3 regions of the Klenkia terrae genome follow, and region 1 is predicted to be linked to each of the others. Evidence: riboswitches for the same ligand, from Rfam matches in the RefSeq annotation. Region 1 holds a riboswitch; each other region holds the start of a gene.
The links. Region 1 has a riboswitch for cyclic di-AMP ahead of UXQ13_RS21310 (aggregation-promoting factor C-terminal-like domain-containing protein). Riboswitches for the same ligand answer to the same signal wherever they lie in the genome.
Positions count from the first base shown of each region.

Region 2: linked by a shared signal. The riboswitch ahead of UXQ13_RS17115 (C40 family peptidase) and the one ahead of UXQ13_RS21310 (aggregation-promoting factor C-terminal-like domain-containing protein) in region 1 are both predicted to bind cyclic di-AMP.
Region 3: linked by a shared signal. The riboswitch ahead of UXQ13_RS08115 (M23 family metallopeptidase) and the one ahead of UXQ13_RS21310 (aggregation-promoting factor C-terminal-like domain-containing protein) in region 1 are both predicted to bind cyclic di-AMP.

Region 1 covers NZ_JBAPLV010000034.1:17,688-21,955, forward strand. The annotation lists gene UXQ13_RS21295 (polyamine aminopropyltransferase) at 1-366, opposite strand, end outside; gene UXQ13_RS21300 (MFS transporter) at 424-1,722, shown strand; gene UXQ13_RS21305 (class I SAM-dependent methyltransferase) at 1,719-2,366, shown strand; cyclic di-AMP (ydaO/yuaA leader) riboswitch at 2,510-2,628, shown strand; gene UXQ13_RS21310 (aggregation-promoting factor C-terminal-like domain-containing protein) at 2,687-3,514, shown strand; gene UXQ13_RS21315 (type 1 glutamine amidotransferase domain-containing protein) at 3,551-4,105, shown strand; gene UXQ13_RS21320 (YceI family protein) at 4,206-4,268, shown strand, end outside.
Region 2 covers NZ_JBAPLV010000020.1:46,400-50,667, forward strand. The annotation lists gene UXQ13_RS17105 (serine hydrolase domain-containing protein) at 1-425, opposite strand, end outside; gene UXQ13_RS17110 (DUF3817 domain-containing protein) at 435-773, opposite strand; gene UXQ13_RS17115 (C40 family peptidase) at 924-2,006, opposite strand; cyclic di-AMP (ydaO/yuaA leader) riboswitch at 2,022-2,179, opposite strand; gene UXQ13_RS17120 (phytoene desaturase family protein) at 2,383-3,906, shown strand; gene UXQ13_RS17125 (DUF433 domain-containing protein) at 3,970-4,268, shown strand, end outside.
Region 3 covers NZ_JBAPLV010000007.1:1,265-5,532, reverse strand. The annotation lists gene UXQ13_RS08120 (arsenic resistance protein) at 1-401, shown strand, start outside; gene UXQ13_RS08115 (M23 family metallopeptidase) at 970-2,136, opposite strand; cyclic di-AMP (ydaO/yuaA leader) riboswitch at 2,237-2,375, opposite strand; gene UXQ13_RS08110 (cytochrome c oxidase assembly protein) at 2,495-4,268, opposite strand, start outside.

The DNA of each region.
Region 1 (4,268 bases):
GCCGGCCACCAGGTCCAGCCGGGGGTCCGCGGTGCTCCGCAGCCCCGGCAGCAGCCCGTCGGCGGCCCAGCCCAGCAGGGCGTCCTCGAGCTCCACCACGACCACCTCGGCCACCCCGGGGGAGCGCAGCACCGCCGCGGTGGTCCAGCCCAGGCCGAGCCCGCCGACCAGCACGGCCAGCTCGGCGCCGTCCACCCGGGCCAGCGCCTCGGTGGCCAGCGCGCGCTCGGTGGAGGTGTCCACGTCGTCCATCGCGAACACGCCGTCCACCACGAGCTCGGTCACGACCGCGCCGTCGTCGTCGGTCCGGCGCCACAGCGCGACCTCGCCGTGCGGCCCGCTGACCCGTCCCAGTTCCTCCCGCACCGGGTCGATCCTGCCGGGGCGGGAATGCCGTGTCGACGAGTGGTGTCATCGTGAGGCGTGAACTCCCGCCGCGCCTACGTCGTCTGGGTGGTCGGGCTGCTCGCCTACGCGGTCGCGGTCTTCCAGCGCGCCTCGCTGGGCGTGGCCGCCGTCGACGCCCAGGAGCGGTTCTCCGCCGGGGCGTCCGCGGTCAGCCTGTTCCTGGTCCTGCAGCTGGCCGTCTACGCCGGGTTGCAGGTGCCGGTCGGCATCGCCCTGGACCGCTTCGGCTCCCGCACGATGGTCGCCGCCGGAGCGCTGACCATGGCCGCCGGGCAGCTGCTGCTGGCCCACGCCACCGACGTGCCGACCGCGATCGCCGCCCGGGTGCTGGTGGGGGCCGGGGACGCGATGACGTTCATCAGCGTGCTGCGGGTGGTCACGCTGTGGTTCTCCGGGCCCACCGTCCCGGTGATCACCCAGCTCACCGGCATCCTCGGCCAGGTGGGCCAGATCGCGGCGGCCTACCCGCTGGTCCTCGCCCTGCACCACACCTCCTGGACGGCGACCTTCACCGGCGCCGCGGCGCTGGGGGTGCTGGTCGTCGTCCTGGTGGTCGCCGCGCTCAAGGACGCCCCGCCCGGCACCCCGGTGGCGCCGGTGGCCGGCTGGGCCGAGATCCGGGAGAACGTGGCCGGCGCCTGGCACGAGTCGGGCACCCGGATCGGGCTGTACACCCACCTGGTCACCCAGTTCTCCGGCACCGTGTTCGCGCTGCTGTGGGGCTACCCGTTCCTGGTGCTGGGCCAGGGGCTGTCCGCCGGCACCGCGGCCGGGCTGCTCACCCTGCTGGTCGTGGTGGGCATGGGCGTCGGCCCGCTGCTGGGCGCCCTGTGCGGGCGCTGGCCGCTGCGCCGGTCGGCCCTGGTGTTCGGCATCTCCGGGGCCACCATCACCGCCTGGACCGTCGTCCTGCTGTGGCCGGGCCGGGCCCCGCTCTGGCTGCTCGTGGTGCTGGTCGTCGTGCTGGCCACCAACGGGCCGGGCTCGATGATCGGCTTCGACTACGCCCGCACCTGGAACCCGGTGCACCGGCTGGGCAGCGCCACCGGTGTGGTGAACATCGGCGGGTTCGTCGCCTCGCTGCTGACCGTCCTGGCCGTCGGGGCGGTGCTCGACGCGCTCACCCCGGGCGCCTCCACCGACTACGACCTGGGCTCGTTCAAGGCCGCCTTCGCCGTCCAGTACCTGTTCTGGGCGATCGGGCTGGCCGGGGTGCTCACCCACCGCCGGCGGCTGCGCGACCGCCTGGCCGGGGACGGCGTCGTCCTCACCCCGCTGTACACCGCGATGGCCAGCCGCATGCGGCGCCGGTGAGCGTGCCCGCCGGGTTCTTCGCGCGGCACACCCGGCTGGTGCGCCCGCCGCTGGTGCCCGAGGTGGCGCTGCACCTGGCCGACGACGTCGCCGTCCTGTGGCAGGCCATGGAGGACCAGGGCCGGGTGGACGGCGTCCCGGGCCCGGGGGAGGCCTCGCCGTTCTGGGCGGCCGCCTGGGTCGGCGGGCAGGGGCTGGCCCGGTACGTGCTGGACACCCCCGGGCTGGTCGCCGGGCGCACGGTGCTGGACCTGGGCGCCGGCAGCGGCCTGGTCGCGATCGCGGCCGCCCTGGCCGGTGCGGAGCGGGTGCTGGCCAGCGACGTGGACCCGTACGCGCTGGCGGTGATGCCGCTCAACGCAGCCGCCAACGGCGTCGCGGTGGTCGAGCCGGTGGGCGACGTGCTGGACGACGACCTGCCGGAGGTGGACGTGGTGCTGGCCGGCGATGTGTTCTACGACCTGCGGATGGCCGACCGGGTCCGGCCGTGGCTGTTCACCGCCTGGGCGCGGGGGGCCGCCGTCCTGGTCGGCGACCCCGGCCGGTCCCAGCTGCCCGACGGGTTGCGGGAGGTCGCCGGGTACGACGTCCCCGACTCCGGGGTGGACGTCGCGCGCCGCACCACGGTGTGGCGACTGCCCTGAGCCGAACAACACCTGTGGAACTCGACCCCGCCGCTTGTGTTCTTCTGTCACGGACTCGTAACGTGGGCTTGTCCGGTCGGCCGCACCTCCCTCCCCGGGAGACCGCACCGGACGCCGCTGAGTCACCGTCGGGGCAGCGCAGCCCACGGCACCAGGTGAATCGGGGACCCACCGCAGCACTGGGGTGAATCCGCCCGACCCGCTCCCGCGGGCCGAGCGGTAGGGCGTCTTCCTGCCCGAATCCGTCAGCTAACCCGGTAGGCGGCAGCACCGACCGACGTGGTCCGTGCACCCGGAAGACGAGGACCAGCCCCGCCCGCATGAGCGCACGCCATTCCGCACGACCCGCCGGCCGCGACGGCCAGCAGCCCCTCCTCCGCGTCGGCACCATCACCGCCGAGTTCGAGGTGGTCCGCTCCGCCGAGGAGACGGTCGCCGCCGTCGCCCGCGGACGCCACCGCCTGGCCCCGGTCCGCCGTCCGGCGGTGTACCTGGCCGCGGCCGCCGCCGGCGCCGTCCTGGTCAACGTCCTGGTGGGCGGTGGACCCGCCGCCGAGGCCGACACCACGACCGAGCCCGCCGCGCAGGCCGTCAGCGTGGCCCAGCAGCTGGGCATCACCGCACCGGCCGACAGCACCGAGGCGGCCACCGAGCTGTCCGGGCACCTGCAGGAGCTGGCCGCCAGCCGCGCGCAGCGCGAGACCGACGAGGCCACCGCCGCCCAGGTGCAGGCCGCCGCCGACCAGGCCGCCGCCGACGCGCAGGCCGCCGCGGCCGCGCAGGCCGCCGCCGAGGCCGCGGCCGCCGCCCAGGCGCAGGCCGCCGCCGACGCCGAGGCCGCCGCGGAGAACGCCACCACGTCGGACTTCCACGACTACGCCCTCGCCCAGCTGGACGGCGACGCGAGCCAGTTCTCCTGCCTGCAGAACCTGTGGGGCCGGGAGTCGGGCTGGAACCCCGACGCGCAGAACCCCACCTCCACCGCCTACGGCATCCCGCAGTTCCTGAACTCCACCTGGGCCGGCACCGGGATCGCCAAGACCTCCAACGGGTTCCGGCAGATCGACGCCGGGCTGATCTACCTGGAGGAGCGCTACGGCTCGCCGTGCGGCGGCTGGGCGCAGTCGGAGGCCGTCGGCTGGTACTGAGTTTCCGCCCCCGGGGGCTCGGGGAACCGGGTCCCCATGGCTGAACTCACCGGCAAGACCATCGCGCTGCTCGCCGCCAAGGGCGTCGAGTCGATCGAGCTCGAGGAGCCCCGCAAGGCCGTCGAGGCCGCCGGGGCGACCGTGCACCTGCTGTCGGTGCCCGACGGGGTCGAGGACGGCCGCGTGCAGGGCGTGGACGGCGACATCCACCCCGGGGCGACCTACCAGGTCGACCACCTGGTGGCCGACGTGTCCGCGGCCGACTACGACGGGCTGCTGCTGCCCGGCGGCGCGGTCAACCCCGACACCCTGCGGCAGGACCAGGGCGCGCTGGCCTTCGTCTCGGCGTTCTTCGACGCCGGCAAGCCGGTGGCCGCGATCTGCCACGCGCCCTGGACGCTGCTGGAGGCCGGGGTGCTGGAGGGCCGCACGCTGACCTCCTACCCGAGCATCCGCGGCGACCTCCGCCGGGGCGGCGCGACGGTGGTCGACGAGGAGGTCTGCCGGGACGGCAACCTGGTCACCAGCCGGAACCCCGACGACGTCCCGGCCTTCTCGCGGGCCGCCGTGGAGCTGTTCGCCGGCGCCTGACGGACGGCTGACCAGGGGTCGCGCGGGCCCCGGCTGTGCACGACCGAGGTGCACCCGTCAGACTTGCAGGGTTTGCAACCCCCTGGGAGGACGGTCCACCGTGGCCAAGCACCGCGCCAGCCAGACCGGCGAGACCGATTTCGACGACGCCACCACGGCGCTG
Region 2 (4,268 bases), on a different contig from region 1:
AACCGGCGCGCGGCCCCGAGGACGACGTGCTCGGGGCCCAGCTGCAGGTCGGCCAGCGACCCGCCGGGCACCCGCTCCCACCAGCCGCCCGGGCTCTCGCTGGAGGCGCCGGCCAGGTGCGAGAGCAGCTGGCCCACGGTGCGGTTGCCCAGCGGGGTGCCGGGGACGTGCCGGTCCAGCGGGTCGTCCAGGCCCAGCCGGCCCTCGTCGCGCAGCCGCATCACGACCACCGCGGTGATGCTCTTGCTGATCGAGCCCAGCCGGTACTGCACGTCGATGTGCGGGTCGGCGACGTCCCCGCGCCCGGCCGACCAGGCCAGCCCGCCGTCCCGGACGACGCCGGCCACCAGGCTGGGCGCCCGGCCGTCGCGCTGCACCTGGGCGGTGCGGGCCAGCAGGGTGCGTGCGGTGGTGGGCTCGACCATCCCCGCAGGCTAGGTGGTGGTGACCGGTGCGCCCACCGGCAGCCGACCGTCGCGGACGGCCCGCCGCTCGAACCACACGGTCATGAACGGCGGCACCGAGGAGACCAGGGCCAGGACGACGGTCGGCAGGTCCCACCGCAGCACGCGCCAGGCGACCAGCGCGAGCACCACGTAGACCACGAACACCGCCCCGTGGATCGGCCCGGCGACCTGGACACCGACCTCCGACGTGCCCAGCACCCACTTCACGAACATGCCGGCCAGCAGCAGCGCCCAGCTCACCGCCTCGGCGAGGGCGACGACGCGGAAGGCACGGGCGACGGTCCGGGGTGCGAGGAGGGCGGCCACGACCTGTCCCAACGAGGCGGGCCCGGCCGGCGTCCCCGGGTGTGACGGACCCCGCACCAGACCCCCGCACCGGACCCCCGCACACGGCCCCGGACACGACGGAGCCCCGGTCACCGAGGTGACCGGGGCTCCGTGCTGCTGCGGGGTGGCTCAGCCGGCGAGGCGGCGGTACGCCGTGGGCGAGGAGCCCATCGCGTCGATGCTCGACACCTTGACCACGTCACCGGACGTCGGGGCGTGCACCATCATGCCGTTGCCGATGTAGATGCCGATGTGGCTGACCGGGGAGTAGAACGCCACCAGGTCACCAGGCTGCAGCTCGCCGCGGGAGACCGACTGCCCCATCACGGCCTGCGCCTTGCTCGAGTGCGGAGCGGCGATGCCGGCAGCGGCGTAGGCGTACTGCACCAGCCCCGAGCAGTCGAAGCTGTCGGGCCCGGCAGCGGCCCACACGTACGGGTCACCCACCTGGGCCAGTGCCGTGTCGACGGCGGTCTGCGCAGCCGCGGAGTTCGCGACCACGGAGCCCACCGGGCTGGTGGGGGCACTGCTGGAGCCACTGGAGCTGCTGGCGGCGGGCGCGGTGTCACCCGCGGCGGCGACGGCGGCGCGCTCGGCGGCGGTCAGCGCGTCGTACTGCGCCTGGTAGTCCGCGATCTGGGCGTTCAGGTCGGCCTGCTGCGCGGTGACCGCGTCCAGCTGGGCCTGGGCCTGCGCAGTGGTCTGCTCGGCCTGCTGCTGCGCGGCGGCGGCGGCCTCGTCGGCCTGCTGCGCCTCGCTGAGCACGTCGGTGTTGTGCTGGGAGAGCAGGTCCAGTGTCGCGGTCTGCTCGACGAACTCACCGGCCGAGGTGGAGGTGAGCAGCGCCTGCAGCGAGGTGAGCTGGCTGCCGCCCTGGTAGGCGGTGCGGGCGACGTCGGTGACCGAGCCGCGGGCGGCCTCGAGGGCGGCCTGGGCGGCCTGCGCGGTGGCGGCGGCCTGGTCGGCGGCGGCCTGGTCGGTGTCCAGCGCGACGCGGGCGTCGTTGAACTGCTCGGTGAGGACCTCGAGCTGCTGGCCCCGGTCGACGATCAGCTGCGCGGCCTCGGCCGAGGTCGTCGGCTCGGCGGTGTCGCCGGGGGCGGCCACGGCGGGGCTGGCGGTCAGCAGGACCCCGGCGGCGGCGAAGAGGGTGATGACGGCGCGGCGCCCGCGGAGGGCAGGGCGACGCGCGGACAAGCTGGTACTCGCCATGTGCGGCGGGTGGTCCCTTCTTCCAACGAGCCGCCTACCGAGTTAGCTGACGGATTCGGACGGGAAGTTCGCCCGGCACGTCGACCTGGGTGGTCGTCGTGCTTCACCCCAGTGCTGCGGTGGGTCCCCGGTCCACGTCCGCCCCGGTGGTGCTGGAGGGGCGGCTGTGGTTCGGCGGCGTCCGGCCGGTGCCACCAGGGAGAGGTGGCGGAACGATCCGTCCGGACGTGGCGACGGTAAGGGGGTTGCCGACTCGTGACAAGTGAGGCCCCCGCGATTGTGGACTTCTCCACGTCTGCGCCCGGAACACGCCATGAGCACGCTCACAACGCGTGAGCGGACGACTGCGACCCCGCCGGTCGGTCACCATGCCGGGATGCGCTTCGACGTGGTGGTGGTGGGCGGCGGTCACAACGGTCTGGTCGCGGCGGCGTACCTGGCCCGGGCCGGCCGGTCGGTGCTGGTCCTGGAGCGCCGGGCCGGCCTGGGCGGGGCGGCGGTGAGCGAGCAGGTCTTCCCCGGCGTCGACGTCCGGTTGTCGGCCTACTCCTACCTGGTCAGCCTGCTGCCCGACCGGGTCGTGGCCGACCTGGACCTCGACGTCCGGCTGGCCGACCGGGCGGTCAGCTCGGCCACCCTGCTCGGCGACCGTGCACCGGTCGTGGAGCGCGACCCCGGCCCGGTCACCGCGCAGTCGTTCCGCGACCTCACCGGGTCCGACGCCGAGTGGGCCGGCTGGCAGCGCTTCTACGACCGGCTGGCCACCCTGGCCGAGGACCTCTCCCCCACGCTGGTCGAGCCGTTGCCGACCACCGCCGAGCTGGAGCGTCGGCTGCGCGACCGGCAGCTGTACCGCGACCTGCTCGAGCGCCCGCTGGCCGACGTGGTCGCCGACCACCTGGACTCCGACGTCGCCCGCGGGATCGCGCTCACGGACGGGCTGATCGGCACCTCCGCCGACGTGCACGCCGCCGACGGGCTGGCCGGCCGCTGCTTCCTGTACCACCTGGTCGGCAACGGCACGGGCCTCTGGCGGGTGCCGGTCGGCGGCATGGGGGCGGTCAGCGGCGCGATGGCCGACGCCGCCCGCCGGGGCGGCGCCGAGCTCCGCACCCGGGCGACGGTGACCGCGGTCGAGACCCGCGACGACGGCGTCACGGTGCACTGGACCGACGACGACGGGACGACGCACGCGGTGGACGCCGGCCACGTGGTCGCCGGCTGCGCGCCGGCCGTGCTCGACGAGCTGACCGGGGCGGCGCCGGGCCCCCGGCCGGTGGGCGCCCAGCTCAAGGTGAACATGGTGCTGACCCGGCTGCCCCGCACCCGGTCGGGCCTGGACCCGGCGGTCGCGTTCGGCGGCACCTGCCACGTCGACGAGGCCGCCTCGCAGATCGACGCCGCCTGGGCGCAGTCCTCGGCCGGCCGGCTGCCCGACGTCATCCCGTTCGAGGTGTACTGCCACTCCCTCACCGACCCCTCGATCGTCGGGGACACCGGGCTGCACACGCTGACCCTGTTCGGGCTGCACACCCCGGCCGACCTGTTCACCGCCGACCCGGTCGGCACCCGCGAGGAGGCGGTCCGCCGTGTGGTGGCCCAGCTGGACGCCCAGCTCGAGGAGCCGCTGGCCGACTGCCTGGCCACCGACGGGGAGGGCCGCCCGTGCCTGCAGGCGTCATCCCCGCTGGACGTCGAGGCCTCGCTCGCCATGCCGGGCGGGCACATCTTCCACGGCGACCTGGCCTGGCCGGTGGCGACCGAGGCGCAGCCGGCGGGCACCTGGGGCGCGGCCACCGCCCACCCGCGCGTGGTGGCGGCGTCCAGCGGCGGCACGGTCCGCGGCGGTGCCGTCAGCGGCCTGGGCGGCTACGCGGCCGCCCGCCACCTGTTGGGGTGACCCACCGGACATCCCGTCCACAACCGTGACGCCCGCCGGGCTCAGGGATGGGATGATCCGGAGGTGACGGTGTCCATGCTCGACCGGGCCATCTACTCCTTCGGGGATGTGGACCGCCTCGTCGGCCTGCCCGCTGGCACCGCCCGTCGTTGGCTCGACGGGTACGAGCGCTCAGGGTCCCGCTACGAACCCGTTCTCCGCGAGCACTCCGACGGTTCGGCGGCCGTCACCTGGGGTGAGCTCGTCGAGGCCCGCCTGCTCGCCGAGTTCCGTTCCCGCAAGGTGTCCATGCAGAGGATGCGTCCGGCGGTCGCTGCCCTGCGCGACGAGTTCGGGCGTTACCCCCTGGCCCATGCGCGCCC
Region 3 (4,268 bases), on a different contig from region 1:
GGCTGCAGGCCGGGGTGCTGGGTGCGATGGTGCCGCTGATGATGGCGACCTTGTTCGTCGTGGTCGCCTCCCAGGCCGCCGCCGTCCGGTCCCAGGCGGCGCAACTGGTCATCCTGCTGCCGCTCTACGCGGGGTATCTCCTCCTCGCGACCGCGCTGGGGTGGTTCGTGGGCACGTCGTTCGGCCTGGACGTGGCGTCCCGGCGCGCAGTGGTGTTCAGCGGAGCGACCCGCAACTCCCTGGTCGTCTTGCCGCTGGCTCTGGCTCTGCCACCAGAACTGGCGCTGGCGCCGGTCGTCGTCGTCACCCAGACCCTGGTCGAGCTGATCGGCATGGTGGTCCTGGTGCGCCTGGTCCCGGCACTGGTGCCGCATGCGGTGCGCGAGAGACCGGGGACCTGACCCGGCGTGGGCGTCGGGCGACCGGAGGAGCCCGGCGGATCGCCGATCGTCACTGACCACTGGATCGACCAGCTCGCCCCGGCCCCCGGGCAGGACCGATCGGGCCGGGTTGTCGTCGTCGTCCTCGGTCGTGGACGGGGGCCTCGTGGGCGCGGTGCACCGAGGACTCGAGCCGGGAGGTGCAGTGCTCCGTGTCGACGTGCTCCCCCAGACACCCACCCCAGGCGTCGAGCACTCGTCCTCCGTGGCTGTCGGCCAGCACTGCTTCCTCCACGACGACTGGGCGGACAGCGCGTGAGACCGTGACGGTGGTGGCCAGGACCATCACCAGGCGGCGCCGGTGGCCGGGCGAGACCGCGTGGCCCCGAGGGGCTGGTGCGTGGCTGTGGTCGTGGCCCATGACGTCCACCTCACATGTGCAGCGCTGTGGGCGGCCGCGGGTCGACCAGGTCGAGACCACGGCCGGCAGCACGCTGGCCAGGCCGGCCAGGGGCGTGGACCCCCGAGCCGTCGGGGTGGCCACCGTGAGTCCGAGCACGGCAGCCGGCGTCAGCCGTTCGACGCCCGGTCATCCACAGCGGCCACCCAGCGTGATCCCGCGCTGGGCGAGCCAGGGCGACGGGTCGGTCCTGGTGGCGTACAGGCCACCCACGTGGGTCTCGATGTGCAGGTGCGGGCCGGTGGACTGCCCGCGGTTGCCGACCTCGGCGATCAGGTCTCCGGCCTGGACGGCTTCGCCTGCGGTGACGAAGAACTGGTTGATGTGCCCGTAGACGGTGATGGTGCCGTCGGGATGCTGGATGTAGACCGCCAGGCCGAAACCGTTGGCGGGGCCGGCGTCCAGGACGACGCCCCCGTCCGGGGCGTAGATGGGTGTGCCGATCGGTGCGGCGATGTCGATGCCGTTGTGGTTGGTGCCCCCGCGGGGCCCGTAGCAGGACGTCACGCGGCCGGCGACCAGATCGCCGCCGGAGCCTGCGACGGCGGCCTGCTGCGCGGCCACGACGGCCGCGGGGTCATCGATGCCCTGCTCGGTCAGGGCGTCGATCTGCGCGGCCTGGAGTTGCTGCTGCAGCGTGTCGAGCTCGCCGGCGGCCCGGGTGTAGCTCTGCTGGGCAGAGTCCAGCTGGGCGGCGGCTTGGGCATCGGCCGCCTGCGCTGCAGCCAGCGCGTCCTGCTGTCGCTGCACCGCCTGCCGGGCGGTGAGGTCAGCGGCTTCCTGTTGGTCCTGCACCTGCTCGAGTGCGTCGAGGTCCTCGGCGCGGTGGTCGGCCAGCACCGCGAGGGTGGTGGCGCGGGACAGCAGGTCGTCGGGGTCATCGGCCTGCAGGAGCAGGCCGGCCTGCGCCAGGTCCCCCGAGCCCATGAAGGCGGCGCGGCCGGCCGCGGCCACCTCGGTCTGGGCTTGACCGGTCCGGGCCTGGGCGGCCTGGACCGCGGCAGCAGCGGCGGTGGCCGCGGCGTTGGCCGCGTCCAGCTCGAGGGTCGCCAGGCGGGTGAGCTCGACGGTGGCTTCGGCTTCGACGGTCGCCTGGTCCACCTCGGCCTGAGCTGCATCGACCAGGCTCTGCAGTCGTGCTGCCTCCTCGAGGGCGGTCTCCTCCTCTGGCGGGGCAGGGACGGCCGACGAGGACTGGGAGGTACTGCCCGAGGGGTCCGGTGGCGCCGCTGACGCATGGCCCGGACCGGCCACGAGGGTCAGCGCGAACACCGTCCCGATGGTCGCTGCGGTCATCGGGGACCGTCTCGTGCTCAGCAGACGGGCGCCGGTGCCGAGGGGGTTCAACCGGTACCGCAGTGGGTTGTCGCGCAGGGTCGCCACAGTGGGGCGGGCTCCGTTCTTCCATCCCGCCTACCGAGTTAGCTGACGGGTTCGGGCCGGAAGGAGCCCTACTGCGAGCGCAGATTCACCCCAGGAACTCGTGGGTCCCCGGTCCGCCGGCCGCGTGGCCGGTGGTTCGGCGGGTCTGCCCGGGGACCCAGGAAGGGTGCGCGGCCCACGCAGACCCCACACAAGCTACTACCTCATCTAGTAGACGTCACGGTGCGATCTCGCCCGTCGGGGGAAGACCGGGCGCGGGCCGCGGCCGGGGTCAGGGCAACTGGTCTCCGTCGGCACGCTCCAGCCGGTCGGCGGCCGGTCGGGCACCCGGGGCCGCCGGGGGCCGGGGCGCTCCCGCCCGCCGCGCCAGGGCGATCGCGGCGAGTGCAGCGCCCAGTCCACCGAGGAGGGCCAGGACCGCAGCTGCCCGTTGATCGCCGAGCTCTGGGCCTCGCCACGCGGGGTCGATCTCGGCCCACCAGGACGGTGCGAGGACACCGGGCCACAGCAGCAAGGCGGTCGAGGCCGCCAGGTGGACGACGGCCCAGGTCAGGACGCCGCGCACCCGAACCGCACGGCGCAGTCCGGAGTCGAGCCAGGATCGAACGAGGACGACTCCCGCGGCGGTGGTGATCAGGACCGATACCACGTGGGCGCCGTGGGACCGCAGCGTCAGCTCCAGGACCGGCCCGGCCGCTCCCAGGTAGACCACGACGGCGAACACCACCAGGGCCGGGCCAGGCCGGCGGAGGGCCTGGGCGACCTGGCTGCCGGTGAGCGCCTCCACCCATTCAGCAGGGCCGCGGTGGTCATCGCCCCGGGGCGTCGAGGTGTGCGCTGGGGCGCCGAGATGCTCGGTGAGCAACCTCCCCGGTCCGGCCAGGACCAGCAGGGCCGGCCCGAGCAGGGCCAGCAGGGAGTACTGCGCCACGTGCGCGGGCATCCAGACCTGCGCGTAGCGGGCCAGCCCGCTGGTGGTGGCCAGCAGCAGCACCGCGGCGGCGGCGAGGAAGCTGACGGTGCGCCGCACCGGCCAGGGCGCACCGTGACGGATGCGGTGCCGGACCGCCCACAGGTAGGTCACGACGGCGGCTGCGACCAGGAGCGGGAACAGCGGGTCGGGGTAGGGCTCCCACAGCTGGGGCCACCACCGTCCGCGACCTGGGTCCGGGGGGAGGGCGAAACCGAGGGTGTCGAAGCTGCTGCCTTCTTCCTGCCCTGGCTGGTCGGTGGGCCGCGGGGTGGGGGTGCGCGACAGGGAGACCGCGACCCCGATCGTGGTCGCGAAGCCGAGCACTTCACCTGCGGCCAGCCGCCGGAACGCTGTTGGCTTGCCGTCCGCCAGCGCCGGGAGGGTGCGACGTCGGTGTTCCCACCCGATGACCCCGAGCACGATCAGTGCCACGGTCTTGGCCAGGACTTGGCGGCCGTAGTCGGTCCCGGTGAGATCGGACGGGCCCGACAGCCGGGTCGAGGCGGTGAGGACCCCGCTGACCGCGATCAGGGCGACCAGGAACGGCGCGGCCGCGCTGAACCGGGTGGCCGCGGCCTGCAGGGTGCCTGCGGGCACTCGGCGGATCAACAGGAGGGCGAGGACCCCCCCGGCCCAGGCCAGGACCCCGATGACGTGCAGGGCAAGGCCGGAGACCGCGGCTTGGTGACTGCCTGATCCGGCCGCGTGTCCGGTGAACACCGGCGGGAGGCCGGCCAGCAACGCCAGCAGCAGCAGCGCCAGGCTCCCGCCGGTGGTCAGCACTCTGCGGGCCCCGATCGCCACCGCCGCGGTGAGGACCGCGACGAGTGCCTGGGCTTGTCCCTGGGGGATGGTGGTCAGGAAGGACCACAGTCCTCGGCCGCTGACGACCTGCAGGTCGGTACCCAGGAAGTCTGCGAGCTGCACCGGGGCCGAGGCAGCCGCGCTCACCGCCCACAGTGCGGCCGGCCACGCCGACATCCGGGTCCATCGGTGACCGGCCACGCTCATCCGCCGATGGCCGGGGGCCAGCAAGGCTGCAGCGAGCAGGCAACCGACGGTCGCCACCGCG